DNA from 2 places in the Cedecea neteri genome. Region 1 is predicted to be linked to the other one. Evidence: predicted binding sites of a transcription regulator. Region 1 holds the regulator's gene; the other holds the start of a gene.
The links. The regulator PurR, encoded in region 1, represses purine synthesis genes. The targets are predictions, from matches to a motif close to CANGCAAACGTTTGCNTG.
Positions count from the first base shown of each region.

Region 1 (8,021 bases):
ATCGTTGGCGCAGGTGCTTATACCCCGGAGAAAGCAGAAGATCTGATCGGTAAAGGCCTGATCGATGCGGTCGCGTTTGGTCGCTCCTTCATCGCCAACCCGGACCTGGTGGCTCGTCTGCACAAAAATGCCGAGCTGAACCCACAGCGCCCTGAGTCCTTCTACGGCGGCGGCGCGGAAGGCTACACCGACTACCCAACCCTGTAACTCCGCTGTTCCTTTCATTGATAGCGGCGCGCAAACGCCGCTATACTCAACGACTCCAGAAATAACTGTCTCATTCGACGAGGATTTTATGCGTCTACTTCATACCATGCTGCGCGTTGGCGACCTGCAACGCTCCATCGAGTTCTACACCAAAGTGCTGGGCATGAAACTGCTGCGCACCAGCGAAAATACCGAGTACAAATACTCTCTCGCGTTTGTCGGCTATGGCGATGAAAGCGACACGGCGGTTATCGAACTGACTTATAACTGGGGCGTGGACAGCTATGAGCTGGGCACCGCTTACGGCCATATCGCGCTGAGCGTGGATAACGCCGCCGACGCCTGCGAACGCATTCGTAATAACGGCGGCAACGTGACCCGTGAAGCCGGCCCGGTAAAAGGCGGCACCACCGTTATCGCTTTTGTTGAAGATCCGGACGGTTACAAAATCGAGCTGATCGAAGAGAAGCATGCGGGTAAAGGTCTGGGTAACTGATTTTCAGACGATTAGCGTCAAACAAGGGGCGTGTTGTGCGCCCCTTACTGCAACACTCCCCGAAATTTGCCATAATGCGCGCTGCATTTTCCCCGTATTAAGAGAAGCTGATGTCAGACAACACGCAATTGCATGGCCTGTGCGACCGTTTTCGTGGTTTTTATCCGGTAGTGATCGACGTTGAAACCGCAGGTTTTAACGCCAAAACTGATGCATTACTGGAAATCGCCGCCGTTACCCTGAAGATGGATGAAGACGGCTGGTTATCCCCCGACGAAACCCTGCACTTCCATGTCGATCCGTTTGAAGGTGCGAACCTGCAGCCTGAAGCCCTGGCGTTCAACGGTATTGACCCGCATAACCCCCTGCGTGGTGCCGTCAGCGAATACGATGCCCTCCACGCGATTTTCAAAACCGTGCGCAAAGGCATTAAAGACAGCGGCTGTAGCCGGGCGATTATGGTGGCGCACAACGCCACGTTCGACCACAGCTTTATGATGGCCGCCGCTGAGCGCGCATCATTAAAACGTAACCCATTCCACCCGTTTGTGACGTTTGATACCGCGGCCCTGAGCGGCCTGGTGCTGGGGCAAACCGTGCTGGCAAAAGCCTGCATCGCCGCAGGCCAGAAGTTTGACAGCTCGCAGGCCCACTCCGCCCTGTACGACACCGAGCAGACCGCCCTGCTGTTCTGCGAAATCGTCAACCGCTGGAAGCGCCTCGGCGGCTGGCCACTGCCGTTGGCAGACGAGCCTGAATCTGAGGCATAAAAAAAGCGACCTAAGGGTCGCTTTTTTACTGGCAGGCGAGATTACTCTGCGCCTGGCTCTTCAGATTTGTGCTTCTCTGCGGTCTCTTTGATCAGTGCCTGCAACTCACCACGCTGGTACATCTCGATGATGATATCGCAGCCGCCGACCAGCTCACCGTCCACCCACAGCTGCGGGAAAGTTGGCCAGTTGGCGTATTTTGGCAGTTCAGCGCGGATGTCCGGATTCTGCAGAATATCCACATAGGCGAAACGCTCGCCGCAGGCGGACAGAGCCTGAACGGCCTGAGCGGAGAAGCCGCAGCTCGGCAGCTTCGGGGAACCTTTCATATAGAGAAGAATCGGGTTCTCAGCGATCTGGCGTTGAATTTTTTCAATAGTGCTCATTGTCTTGCTTCCTCAAACCTTGATACGGCAATAGCCTGCCATTGTAGCCAGTTGCGCCCCGGGCAGAAAACACCATTTTTCTCAGGGTTTTTCTTCTAGCCCCGGCGAGCAAACATACTTTAAGAATAACACTTTTACGGCGCGCGAAAATGAGCAATTTGCTTCATTCGAGATCAATTAAACAGCGGATAACACCCTGGAATGGTTAATTTTTTAGCTATAGCTTCCACTTTTGGCCGTTAAATAGTATTTGCCTATTAACATTATCGGCTTTTATGCATTAGAATCGTCGGGTTTCGCAAAAATCATACGCAGGCATGATGGTTAGCATCGTGCCTTCATTTATCAGGGGATTGACGAGTGGCGCGGATAAATAAAATCTCTATCACGCTATGTGCTCTGCTATTTGCTTTGCCCTATACACCTTTGGCGCAGGCGTCTGAGCACGTCCGCCATCCTGTTGCACAAAAAGGCCATCCGGCAAAGACAACAACCAGTAAAAGCAACAAGGGTAAAGAGAAAGCAAAACCGAAGGTCAGCACAGCCTCCACCAAAAAGAAGTCCGGTAAAAAAGACACCTCACCGGCAAAAGCCAAAGTGGCTAAACGCACCACCACAGGCAAAAGCAGCACCCTCGCTAAAACCAGCAGCAAAAAAACCTCGCAGAAATTAGCCCTACAGCCAGCCTCCGCCACCGTTGCCTACACTGAAAAATGCACCCATCGTAAAGGGCATAAAAAGCAGTGCGTTAAGGTGAAGTCGGAAAAAAATCTGACCATCGCGCAGGCACATAAAGTACGCGTGCAGAAAGCGCAAAAAACGGCTATGAACAAGCTGATGGGACAAATTGGTAAGCCGTATCGCTGGGGCGGTACCTCCCCACGCACCGGTTTCGACTGCAGCGGGTTGATTTATTACGCTTATAAAGATCTGGTGAATATTCGTATTCCACGCACCGCCAATGAAATGTATCACCTGCGAGATGCCTCTTCCGTTGACCGTGGCGAACTGGAAAGCGGCGATCTGGTGTTCTTCCGTACTCAAGGGCGCGGCACCGCCGATCACGTTGGCGTTTACGTTGGCAACGGGAAGTTTATTCAGTCCCCACGCAGTGGCCGCGATATTCAGATCACCTCCCTGAGCGAAGATTACTGGCAGCGCCACTACGTGGGTGCCCGCCGGGTGATGACGCCAAAAACCATTCGTTAGTCTTATCCACGCCCTTTCGGGCTAATCAGACTGATTAAAATGTTAACAGCCCGGCAACGGGCTGTTAATTGCTGCTGACAAAGAGGGAAAAAGCGTGGTTTTTCCCTCTTTGTGGTTATCAGCTAAAAATCAATAAATTGATTTTCCTCGTTTATTTTAAAACGTCACCGGGTATTTATTTCATCACAGGTAGCTTGTCAGCAGTCTGAGCAGCCCGGCAACGGGCTGTTTTATTTTGTTGTTTCATTTCGCTTTTTCACTCACCTGTAATTTGCTAACCTTATAACCACACAAATTGTAGTTATATTGTGAAACAAAATAACAAGGAGTAAAGCAATGTCGTTCGAACTACCCGCCCTGCCCTATGCTAAAGACGCGCTGGCACCGCATATCTCAGCCGAAACCCTCGAATATCACTACGGTAAGCACCACCAGACCTACGTCACTAACCTGAACAACCTGATCAAAGGCAGCCCGTTTGAAGGCAAAACGCTGGAAGAGATCGTGAGAGGATCTGACGGCGGTATTTTCAATAACGCGGCTCAGGTCTGGAACCATACCTTCTACTGGCACTGCCTGGCGCCGAATGCCGGTGGGGAGCCGACCGGTGACGTGCTGGCCGCCATCAACCATACTTTTGGCAGCGTGGAAGCCTTTAAAAAGCAGTTCACCGAAGCGGCCATCAAAAACTTTGGCTCCGGCTGGACCTGGCTTGTGAAGAATAGCGACGGTAGCCTGGCTATCGTCTCGACTTCTAATGCAGGAACTCCGCTGACAACTGAGGCAAAACCGCTACTGACCGTGGACGTGTGGGAACACGCTTACTACATTGATTACCGCAACGCGCGCCCGGTTTATCTCGACCATTTCTGGGCGCTGGTGAACTGGAAATTTGTTGCGCAAAACCTGGCGGGCTGATTTCTATCGGTTACTTACGAAGTAGGAAGGTGACGTTTTTCTTCCTTCATCTATATATGATAAGGGCCGCTTTTCGCGGCCCTTTGTAAATCAGTGCAGGACGGCGGTAAGTGCTCCGGCAACAATCAGACTCAGTACGATAACCGTAGTCACCACGGAAAACTTCAGATCGGTACTCATTGCAAGCTCCTTTTATTTCCCTACAAAGTGTATGTGGGGTGATTTTCCCACAATTAGCGATAAAAATCCTGCTGGATTTGCGCAGATATCGGTTTTCCCTCTTCCACTTTGCCCCGGGATAAGCCAAAATCCTTCGCTAATTTACCGCGTATCGCCCGGCAACGCCCTCCTCCCGCTGTATGTCGCATCCCCGACAGGCCTGCAACCAACGTGTTGCCCCAGGAGTTAGCGAAGGCAAACGTTTAACATATGAGTTATCAGGAGTTTACGATATGGTCTGGAGTGACATCTAATGGCAACGATTAAGGACGTAGCGAAGCGCGCAAACGTTTCCACTACCACTGTGTCACATGTCATTAACAAGACCCGTTTTGTGGCGGAAGAGACGCGCAATGCCGTTTGGGCAGCCATCAAAGAGCTGCACTATTCACCGAGCGCCGTGGCGCGTAGCCTGAAGGTCAACCACACCAAATCTATCGGCCTGCTTGCGACCTCAAGCGAAGCCCCTTATTTTGCGGAAATTATTGAATCCGTTGAGAACAGCTGTTTCGCCAAAGGTTACACCCTGATTCTGGGCAACGCGCACAACAACTTTGAAAAGCAGCGCGCTTACCTGTCCATGATGGCGCAAAAACGCGTGGACGGGCTGCTGGTCATGTGTTCCGAATACCCTGACACACTGCTTTCAACCCTGGAAGAGTACCGCCATATTCCGATGGTGGTGATGGACTGGGGCGAAGCCCGCGCAGACTTTACCGATTCCGTGGTCGATAACGCCTTCCACGGCGGCTACCTCGCGGGTCGCTACCTGATTGAACGCGGCCATCGCGATATCGGTGCTATCCCGGGTCAACTGGAACGTAACACCGGCGGCGGCCGCCATGCAGGGTTCCTGAAGGCGCTTGAAGAAGCCAATATCAAAGTGCCTGATAACTGGGTAGTTCAGGGTGATTTCGAACCGGAATCGGGTTATCGCGCCATGCAGCAGCTGCTTAACCAGCCGCATCGCCCTACCGCTGTTTTCTGTGGCGGCGATATTATGGCGATGGGTGCGATTTGCGCCGCTGATGAAATGGGGCTGCGCGTGCCGCAGGACATTTCTATCATCGGCTACGACAACGTGCGCAACGCCCGCTATTTCTCTCCGGCGCTGACCACTATCCACCAGCCGAAAGAGCGCCTGGGCGAAACGGCGTTTAACATGCTGCTCGACCGTATCATTAATAAACGCGAAGAGTCGCAGACGATTGAAGTTCATCCGCGTCTGATTGAACGCCGCTCGGTGGCCGACGGCCCGTTCCGCGATTACCGCCGCTAAGCCTCTTCGGGGGCCGGGAATACGTTACCCGGCTCCTGCAACCACTCCTGATTCATCGTTTCACTATCGCCCAAATAGTCCAGCAACCAGCTCAGCGCGGGCGAAGCATCATCCTGCCGCCAGGTCAGGCAGCAGGCCGCGTCCGGGAATGGATTTTCCAGCAGCAGCTCTTTCCAGTCTCCCCTGACGAGCCACGGCTGGGCAATGTGCGTTGGCACCATACCAATGCATAATCCCGCCGTCAGGCAATCCTCCCCCGACGCCCAGTCCGGTACCACCACGCGGCGCTGGTTGTCGAGCAGCCAGGTAATGCGCTTGGGAAGTGAACGGGAGGTATCTTCCAACACCAAAGACGGCCAGGGGCGAATGTCATCATCCAGAATGATACCTTCCCGTTGCGCAAGCGGATGGCCAGCGGAAACCACGCAGCGCCAGCTAAGCGCCCCCATGTCCCGAAATGCGTAGCGCCCCCCGACCGGGATCGCCTGCGTGGCGCCAATCGCCGCCTCAACTCGCCCGTCGGCCAGCGCGTCCCACACGCCGTTGAACACTTCCTGGGAAACCCTTAATTCGATATCCGGAAAATGACGATAAAAATCCAGCACCAGCTGGCGGGTTCGCTCAGGTTTAACGATATTGTCTACTGCAATAGACAGATGCCCGCGCCAGCCGTTGGCTATCTGCTGGCACTGCTGGCGCGTTGCCATCATTTTTTTGATAACAGATCGGCCTTCTTTGAGAAAAAATGCCCCGGCGGCGGTCAGCTCAACGTCCCGATGACGCCGTTCAAACAGCGGCACGGCCAGCCATTCTTCAAGCTGCCGTACCGTATAGCTGATGGCAGACGGCACGCGATGCAACTCCTGGGCCGCACCGCTAAAGCTGCCGTTTCGCGCCACGGCATCAACCACTTCCAGCGAATATTCAGACCACATATTTCTGCCTGCAAAAAATTTGAATGCAATTTGCAAATATTAGCGTTTCACAAGCGGTTTTGCACTCCGTAGACTCCTGCCCCGTTAACCTGCTATCAAAATCAAGAGTGAAATATGCAACCATCAAAGGGATTTCTTATCTGGCTTGCGGGGCTGAGCGTGCTGGGTTTCCTGGCCACCGACATGTACCTGCCCGCCTTCGCCGCCATTCAACAAGATCTGGGTACCACCGCCTCCGCCGTGAGTGCCAGCCTGAGTCTGTTCCTCGCCGGCTTTGCTTTTGCCCAGTTGATGTGGGGCCCGCTTTCCGACCGCTTCGGGCGTAAGCCTGTGCTGTTGATTGGCCTGGCCATGTTTGCCGCCGGCTGTATCGGGATGCTTTGGGTGCAGGATGCCACCACGCTGCTGGTGCTGCGCTTTATTCAGGCCGTGGGCGTCTGCTCGGCCGCAGTTAGCTGGCAGGCCCTGGTGACCGACTATTATCCTGCCAACCGCGCTGGCCGTATTTTTGCCACCATCATGCCGCTGGTCGGGCTTTCTCCGGCGCTGGCCCCGCTGCTCGGCAGCTGGCTGCTGAACCATTTTGAATGGCAGGCCATTTTCGCCGTGCTGTTCGTGGTCGCTTTGCTGTTGATGATCCCCACGCTGCGCCTCAAGCCCCGGACTCAGCACCACGAGCAAACCGAAGACAATAAAGTCAGCTTCTTCTCTTTATTACGTTCCCGCGTTTACGGCGGCAACGTGCTGATTTACGCCGCCTGTTCCGCCAGCTTTTTCGCCTGGCTCACCGGCTCGCCGTTTATTCTGAATGAGATGGGCTACAGCCCCGCGGCAATAGGCCTGAGCTACATGCCGCAGACTGTCGCTTTCCTGGTCGGGGGCTATGGCTGCCGCAGCGCGCTGCAAAAGTGGAGCGGCAAACAGCTGCTGCCCTGGCTGCTGGCCCTGTATGCCCTGAGCGTGGTAGCCACCTGGGGCGTAGCGGTGAGTGGCCATGCTGACCTGACGCTGCTGCTTATCCCGTTCTGCGTGATGGCCGCGGCGAACGGTGCCATCTACCCTATCGTGGTTGCCTCTGCCCTGCTGCCTTTCCCACAGGCAACCGGGAAAGCCGCAGCGCTGCAAAACACCCTGCAGCTTGGGCTTTGCTTCCTGGCAAGCTTAATGGTTTCCTGGCTGGTCACGACACCGCTGCTGACCACCACCAGCGTGATGCTGGCGACAATCCTGCTTGCCGGTCTGGGCTATGCCCTGCAGCACACGGCCCAACGAGAAGCACAAAACAAGGGCCACAGCGAGTTGTCCCGCGCACAGTAACCTGCATGATAATGTGAATGTTGTGTGATTAGCTTGCTAACAATATTCCATTGAACCCTCAATTAAACGGGCTTATAGTAATTGCGGTTCTACTATAAGTCTTATCAATTTTATTTTGCGGGAGCCGGAGCGCTTTCGTTTTTCCATGGATGGCCTTTCAGTAAGGGAGAATCCCCCCTTTCTCTGTTCTACGTCGGATATCAGGCACGCGGAATTTTCCGTGAGAGTTCTCACAAGCCGAGAATAGCGTCTACGCTGTTTTAAGGTTCTGATCACAACAAGGTG
Region 1 covers NZ_CP009459.1:2,937,908-2,945,928, reverse strand. Annotated here, with positions in the region: gene LH86_RS13930 (alkene reductase) at 1-207, shown strand, start outside; gene gloA (lactoylglutathione lyase) at 296-703, shown strand; gene rnt (ribonuclease T) at 814-1,473, shown strand; gene LH86_RS13915 (Grx4 family monothiol glutaredoxin) at 1,515-1,859, opposite strand; gene LH86_RS13910 (C40 family peptidase) at 2,220-3,068, shown strand; gene sodB (superoxide dismutase [Fe]) at 3,405-3,986, shown strand; gene LH86_RS22600 (YnhF family membrane protein) at 4,077-4,166, opposite strand; gene purR (HTH-type transcriptional repressor PurR) at 4,459-5,484, shown strand; gene punR (DNA-binding transcriptional activator PunR) at 5,481-6,419, opposite strand; gene punC (purine nucleoside transporter PunC) at 6,534-7,736, shown strand.

Region 2 (8,021 bases), 860 kb from region 1:
GAGCCGCGAAGTGATTGCCATGTCTACCGCCGTTGGCCTTTCACATAACATGTTTGACGGCGCGCTCTATCTTGGCGTGTGCGACAAAATCGTGCCGGGGCTGACGATGGCCGCGCTGTCGTTCGGTCATTTACCTGCGCTCTTTGTGCCATCAGGCCCAATGGCTAGCGGCTTACCTAACAAAGAAAAAGTCCGCATTCGCCAGCTTTATGCGGAAGGTAAAGTTGACCGTCTTGCGCTGCTGGAAGCGGAAGCTGCCTCTTATCACGCGCCGGGGACCTGTACCTTCTACGGCACGGCGAACACCAACCAGATGGTGGTTGAGTTTATGGGCATGCAGCTGCCTGGTTCTTCGTTTGTTCAGCCTGATGCTGAGTTGCGTCACGCGCTGACGGACGCAGCGGCGCGCCAGGTCACTCGCCTGACCGGCAACGGCAACGAATGGATGCCTCTCGGGAAAATGATCGACGAGAAAGTGGTGGTGAACGGCATTGTTGCACTGCTGGCTACCGGCGGCTCGACTAACCACACAATGCACCTTGTTGCGATGGCTCGCGCTGCCGGGATCATTATTAACTGGGACGACTTCTCCGAGATCTCTGAAATTGTGCCGCTGCTGGCGCGCCTCTACCCGAATGGCCCCGCCGACATTAACCACTTCCAGGCGGCGGGCGGTGTGCCGGTGCTGATGCGTGAGCTGCTGAAAGGTGGCCTGCTGCACGAAGACGTTAACACCGTGGCCGGTTTTGGCCTGCATCACTACACCATGGAGCCGTGGCTCGATAATGGTCAGCTTGCCTGGCGTGAAGGCGCGAGCCAGCCGTTGGATAGCGACGTTATTGCCACGATGGAAAAACCGTTCTCCCGCCACGGTGGAACCAAAGTGCTGAGCGGGAATCTGGGCCGGGCGGTGATGAAAACCTCTGCGGTGCCGGTAGATAACCAGGTGATTGAAGCGCCGGCGGTTATTTTTGAAAGCCAGCATGACGTATTACCCGCCTTTGAAGCCGGCCAACTGGACCGCGATTGCGTTGTTGTCGTCCGCCATCAGGGGCCAAAAGCGAACGGCATGCCAGAATTGCATAAACTTATGCCGCCGCTTGGAGTATTATTGGACCGCTGTTTCAAAATTGCTCTGGTGACAGATGGAAGACTGTCCGGTGCCTCAGGGAAGGTGCCTTCCGCAATCCATGTTACCCCGGAAGCGTATGACGGCGGGCTGCTGGCGAAGGTGCAGGATGGCGACATTATTCGCGTCAATGGCCAAACGGGCGAGCTAACGTTGCTGGTCGATGAAGCCGTACTTGCGGCGCGCACTGCTTATCACCCGGATCTCAGCGCTGAGCGCGTAGGGACCGGTCGGGAGTTATTCGGCGCATTGCGCGAACAGCTTTCTGGCGCTGAACAAGGCGCAACCTGCATTAAATTTTAAACCCGCGGCAGCACTGCCCGGAACAGATTAAAAGTGGCTAAGAGGCGCTCAGATGAAAAATTGGAAAACTACAGCAGAACAGATCCTGAAAACCGGTCCGGTTGTGCCGGTTATTGTTGTTAACAAGCTGGAGCATGCGGTGCCGATGGCGAAAGCGCTGGTGGCCGGTGGCGTCCGCGTGCTGGAAGTCACGCTGCGTACAGCTTGTGCTATCGATGCCATTCGTGCGATTGCGAAAGAAGTGCCTGAAGCTATCATCGGCGCGGGTACCGTGCTGAACCCACAGCAGCTTGCGGAAGTGACTGAAGCGGGCGCGCAGTTCGCCATCAGCCCGGGCCTGACCGAGCCGCTGCTGAAAGCCGCGACCGAAGGCACTATTCCGTTGATCCCAGGCATCAGCACCGTTTCAGAACTGATGCTGGGGATGGACTACGGCCTGAAAGAGTTCAAATTCTTCCCGGCTGAAGCCAACGGCGGCACTAAAGCGCTGCAGGCCATTGCAGGGCCATTCTCTCAGGTGCGTTTCTGCCCAACCGGGGGGATCTCCCCGGCTAACTACCGCGATTACCTGGCGCTGAAAAGCGTGCTGTGCATCGGTGGTTCCTGGCTGGTTCCGGCCGATGCGCTGGAAGCGGGCGACTACGACCGTATCACTAAGCTTGCCCGCGAAGCGGTGGAAGGCGCTAAGCAGTAAGCCATAAAAAAGCCCGCAGTACGCGGGCCCAATGATTCAATCGCTCTCACTTGAGGGCGATTTTTTATCCTTCAACTTTCACCTGAGCGGCTGACGTCACGGCCCTTGTTACTGCCTCATCGACGCTGTTACCGGTTGCCAGCGCCACGCCCATACGGCGTTTACCCGCAATCTCCGGCTTACCAAACAGGCGAACCTGTAAACCACCGCCCAGCGCCGCGCCTACATTGCTGAACTTAACGTTGTCGCTATGCAGCTCTGGCAGGATCACCGCCGATGCGGCAGGGCCATACTGACGAATTTCGCCGACAGGCAGGCCGAGGAAGGCGCGAACGTGCAGTGCAAACTCAGACAGATCCTGAGAAATCAACGTCACCATGCCGGTGTCGTGCGGGCGAGGGGAGACTTCACTGAAAATCACCTCATCGCCGCAGACAAACAGCTCAACGCCGAACAGGCCGTGGCCGCCCAGAGCGGTAACCACTTTTTCAGCAATCTCTTTCGATTTTGCCAGCGCGATGTCGCTCATCTGCTGTGGCTGCCAGGATTCACGGTAGTCGCCATCCTCCTGACGGTGGCCGATAGGCGCGCAGAAATGCACGCCGTCAACGGCGCTGATGGTTAGCAGGGTGATTTCAAAATCAAAATTGACTACGCCTTCGACGATGACGCGGCCTTTCCCGGCCCGCCCGCCCAACTGGGCGTATTCCCAGGCTTTTGCCAACTGGTCGGCCGTGCGGATGAAGCTCTGGCCTTTGCCGGAGGAACTCATCACCGGTTTAACAATGCACGGCAAACCAATTTCCTGCACGGCCTGGTGGAAAGCGGCTTCACTGTCGGCGAAGCGGTAGCTGGAAGTGGGCAGTTCGAGTTCTTCTGCGGCCAGGCGGCGGATCCCTTCGCGGTTCATGGTGAGTTTGGTGGCGCGGGCGCACGGCACCACTCGCTGACCCTGGGCTTCAAGCTCCAGCAGGGCATCGGTGGCAATGGCTTCAATTTCAGGAACGATAAAATCGGGCATTTCGGCGGCGACAAGCGCTTTTAGCGCCGTGGCATCCAGCATGTTGATGACGTGGCTGCGGTGTGCGACGTGCATTGCCGGCGCATTTGCGTAGCGATCGACGGCGATAACTTCTACCCCGAGGCGCTGGCATTCAATGGCCACTTCTTTACCCAATTCACCGGAACCCAGCAGCATAACTCGCGTAGCTGCCGGGCGCAGAGCGGTTCCCAACGTTGACATGTGATTTAGCCTTAACAAAGAAAAAGACCGCTGCAGTATAAACGAAAACGTTTGCGTTGGCAGCGGCTTTCCGGCTTGTGTGATAAAATGAATGGCGATATACTGGATAAATAAACAGGTAAAACGGAGCTGCAAAATGGCGGTCGAGATTAAATATGTTGTAGTGAGAGAGGGACAAGAAAAAATGGCCTTTGCCAGTAAAAAGGATGCTGACGCTTACGACAAAATGCTGGATCTGGCTGAAGTCCTCGGCGACTGGCTGCAGCAAAGCCCGATTGCGCTGGATGAAGGGCAGAGCGACACCCTGGCGATGTGGATGGCGGAAAACAAGGATCTGCTGGCGGGCGTGCTGAAAAACGGCAAGCTGCCAGAGCCTGAAGTAAGCCAGTCTGAGCCAGACGCGGAGTCCTCAGCGCTTGAACAATCGCCAGCGGCAGAAGACAACGTCAGCGAGCACCCTGGACGCAAGCGCACCAAAGCCGCGTAATACGGTTCTGCGGTAAGCGCCGGGCAGCCGGCGCGATTCTTTTCCCATCTTTAGCGCTGTCCGACGTTTCTTGACGTCCTGTGGCCTACTCTCGACGAGTTAAGTCAACAGAGGATCTCCGTCATGAATAACTGGTTACAGCAGCTTCAGTCGCTCCTGGGGCAATCTAATTCCCCTCAATCTTCACAGCCTGCAGCCGGTCATGGTCCTGAAGGGATCGGTAAACTTCTGGTGCCGGGGGCGCTGGGTGGATTAGCCGGGTTACTGCTGGCGAGCAAATCTTCCCGCAAACTGTTAACAAAATACGGCACCAGTGCGCTTCTGGTCGGCGGCGGTGCCGTGGCGGGGAGCGTGTTATGGAACAAATACAAGGAGCGGGTTCGTCAGAACCAGCCCGCTTCCGCAGGCGGGAGCGAGCCGCACTCGTCGGTTGATGTTCGTACCGAAAGATTAATCACTGCGCTGGTTTTTGCGGCGAAAAGCGACGGCCATATTGATGCAAAAGAGCGTCAGTTTATTGAGCAACAGCTGCGTGAAGTCGGCATCGACGGCGAAGGCAAAGCGCTTGTCGAACGAGCTATCGACAGGCCTTTAGATCCTCACCAGCTCGCGCAAGGCGTGAGAAACGAGGAAGAAGCGCTCGAGCTTTATTACCTAAGCTGCACGGCTATCGATATCGATCACTTTATGGAACGTAGCTATTTAAACGCCCTGGGTGATGCACTAAACATCCCGCCGGATGTCCGCTCCGGCATTGAGCAAGACATTCAGCAGCAAAAACAGCCGCTCCCGGTTTAATCCTCCTGCCATTACTTTGTGCCGGGTCTGTCCCGGCATTTTCTTTTATCTTTCATGTTCCGCTTGCAAGCCCGGCTGAATTTGCCACCCTTACGGGGTGTTAAACGGAAAATGATGAAAGTGATGCCGCCAAAAGCCAAAAAAGTTCCTCACGCTATGACGTTGCATGGCGATACCCGCACGGATAACTATTACTGGCTGCGGGATGATGACCGCACCGATCCCGAAGTGCTGAAATACCTGGAGCAGGAAAACGATTACGGTAAAACGATCATGGAGAGCCAGCGCGCGCTGCAGGATCAGCTGCTCAAAGAGATGATCGCTCGCGTTCCACCTCGCGATGTTTCCGCCCCTTATGTGAAGAACGGCTATCGCTACCGTCAGGTTTATGACAAAGGGAATGAGTACGCGATTTATCAGCGGCAATCCGCGGTCAGAGAAGAGTGGGGCGAGTGGGACGTTTTGCTGGATGCCAACCAGCGTGCAGCCCATAGCGAGTTCTACACCATGGGCGGGTTTGCCATTACGCCGGACAATGCCGTGATGGCCCTGGCGGAGGACTATCTCTCCCGCCGTCAGTTCGGTATTCGCCTGCGTAATTTGAAAACCGGGAACTGGTATCCGGAGTTGCTGAATAACGTCTCGACCAGTTTTGTTTGGGCAAATGATTCCGTCACGCTTTACTACGTGCGCAAGCATCCGAAAACCTTACTGCCTTATCAGGTCTGGCGGCACACGCTGGGCCACCCGGTGGCCGATGACCAACTGGTGTATGAAGAAAAAGATGACGCTTTTTACGTCAGCGTGCATAAAACAACCTCCCAGCATTTTGTTGTCATTCATCTTGCCAGCGCGACGACGAGTGAGGCTTTGTTACTGGATGCCGAACTGGCGGACGCCGAGCCGCAAGTCTTTGCCCCGCGCCGGAAAGATCATGAGTACACGGTCGATCACTACCAGCATGGGTTCTACATTCGTTCCAACAAAGACGGTAAAAACTTCGGACTCTACCGCAGCGCCGTGCGGGACGAAAAACAATGGGAAACGCTGATTGCCGCACGGGAACAGGTCATGCTTGAAGACTTTACGCTGTTCCGCGACTGGCTGGTGGTTGCCGAGCGCCAGCAGGGATTGACCAGCCTGCGCCAGATTAATCGCCATACGCGTGAGTCTACGGGCATCGCTTTTGACGATCCGGCCTATGTCACCTGGCTTGGCTATAATCCTGAGCCGGAGACCTCCCACCTGCGCTACGGTTACTCTTCAATGACGACGCCGGATACGCTTTTCGAGCTGGATATGGACAGCGGTGAACGGCGGGTTATCAAGCAAACCCAGGTTGCCGGTTTTGATGCTAACAATTACCGCAGCGAGCATCTGTGGGTGACGGCGCGGGATGGCGTTCAGGTGCCGGTCTCACTGGTTTATCACCGGAAACACTTTCGCCGGGGTAAAAATCCGCTGCTGGTCTATGGCTATGGATCTTACGGCAGCAGTATGGATGCTGACTTTAGCAGCAGCCGTTTAAGTCTGCTGGACAGAGGGTTTGTCTTCGCCATTGCCCATGTACGCGGCGGTGGTGAGCTGGGCCAGCAATGGTATGAAGACGGTAAATACCTGAAAAAGATGAATACCTTTAACGACTATCTGGACGTATGCGACGAGCTGCTCAGGCAGGGATATGGCGATCCTAAACTGCTTTATGGGATGGGTGGCAGCGCGGGCGGGATGCTGATGGGAACGGCTATCAATCTGCGCCCTGAATTATTCCATGGCGTGGTGGCTCAGGTGCCGTTTGTTGACGTTGTAACCACGATGCTGGATGAGTCAATTCCGCTCACCACCGGAGAGTTTGAAGAGTGGGGCAACCCCCAGGACGAAGAGTATTACCGCTATATGAAGCAATACAGCCCCTACGATCAGGTTCGCGAGCAGGCTTATCCCCATTTGTTAGTGACCACCGGGCTGCATGATTCGCAGGTACAATATTGGGAGCCGGCTAAGTGGGTTGCCAAATTACGCGACTATAAGCGGGATGAGACCTTGCTGCTGCTTTGTACCGACATGGATTCCGGGCATGGCGGCAAGTCGGGGCGCTTCAAATCTTACGAAGGCGTAGCGCTGGAGTTTGCTTTCCTGATTGCCCTGACGCAGGGGACGCTGCCAGGGCGCGTGCATTAATCGGCCGCGCTGGCGGCCAGGTAATGTTTTATTGTCATGCGGAGATCCGGCGTTAGCTCCTTGATGTTGTTGAGCATCCAGCGAAGATAACCCGGATCGTCTTCGGCTATTTCGGCAATGCGTTTGCCCCGGTATTTGCCAAACATCATGGTGGTCACCAGCGCCGGACGCCCGGTAATTGTGACCATATCTTCTGCGGTCCAGCCGGACACATCCATAATTCTCAGCAGCAGGGCGGCGGTGATATAGCAGTCAAACAAGGCGCGGTGATGATGCAGCCCGGCAGGCGTATCCACATGCAGTTTTAGCGATTTATACAAGCCCATGTTGCTGTATTTGATGCCCGGCCACAGGCGCCGCGCCAGCTTCACCGTGCAAATCCAGTCGCCCTGCATTTCCGGCAGCATGCGGCTGTCGAAACTGGCATTGTGCGCCACGTAATAGGGGCTTCCGATATAGCGGGGGATGACGTCTTCAATCCAGGGTTTATCGGCCACCATCTCTTCGGTAATTTTATGGATAGCCATCGCCTGGTGGCTTATTGGCCGGTCAGGACGGACAAGATCGCTCATCGGGTTTACAATCTTGCCGTCGATGATGTCGACCGACGCCACTTCCACTACGCCTCCCTGTAATCCACAGGTTTCCGTATCAATAATGCGCAGCATCGCAGTCTCCGTTAACAGGCTTCAGGCGACTAGCGTAAAGGAATGACCTCGCCGTGCCAACCTCTCTCATCCCGGCGGCCAATCGCCAGCAATTCGCCCTGGTCGGCTCTGACGACGAGCTGGCCTAAATTATCCCAACATGCGCTGCGGCCTGCAGAGCGAAGTTCTGCCCCGGACCAGGCGTAATTGGCCTGCAGAATGGTGAGCCCATATTTATGCGCCCAGCGCTGCATATACATTTCGTCTTGCTGGTAGCTCAGTTCTGTCATCGCGGCGCCGGTAGCGTAAAGATCTGCCCCGATGTTAGCCGCACTTTGCGGCCAGGCTTCATCATCGCTCTGGGCGCAAACGGCCAGCGCGATATTGCGAAAGCGTTGCCCCAAAAGTGGGGGGACGGGAGGCTGCGCGTTGATATCTGCCGCCTCAGAGGGACGTTTACAACAGGCGATACGCGACCCGTCCGGCAGAAAACCTACCATACCGGCTGCGCTATGCGCCTCGTCACTGAGCGACATGCC
Region 2 covers NZ_CP009459.1:3,796,302-3,804,322, reverse strand. Annotated here, with positions in the region: gene edd (phosphogluconate dehydratase) at 1-1,432, shown strand, start outside; gene kdgA (bifunctional 4-hydroxy-2-oxoglutarate aldolase/2-dehydro-3-deoxy-phosphogluconate aldolase) at 1,485-2,126, shown strand; gene purT (formate-dependent phosphoribosylglycinamide formyltransferase) at 2,191-3,369, opposite strand; gene LH86_RS17725 (YebG family protein) at 3,506-3,856, shown strand; gene LH86_RS17720 (tellurite resistance TerB family protein) at 3,980-4,654, shown strand; gene ptrB (oligopeptidase B) at 4,778-6,835, shown strand; gene exoX (exodeoxyribonuclease X) at 6,832-7,503, opposite strand; gene LH86_RS17705 (carbon-nitrogen hydrolase family protein) at 7,533-8,021, opposite strand, start outside.
Region 2: purT (formate-dependent phosphoribosylglycinamide formyltransferase) is a predicted target of PurR. The motif match lies at 3,410-3,427, and genes of this name have one in related genera.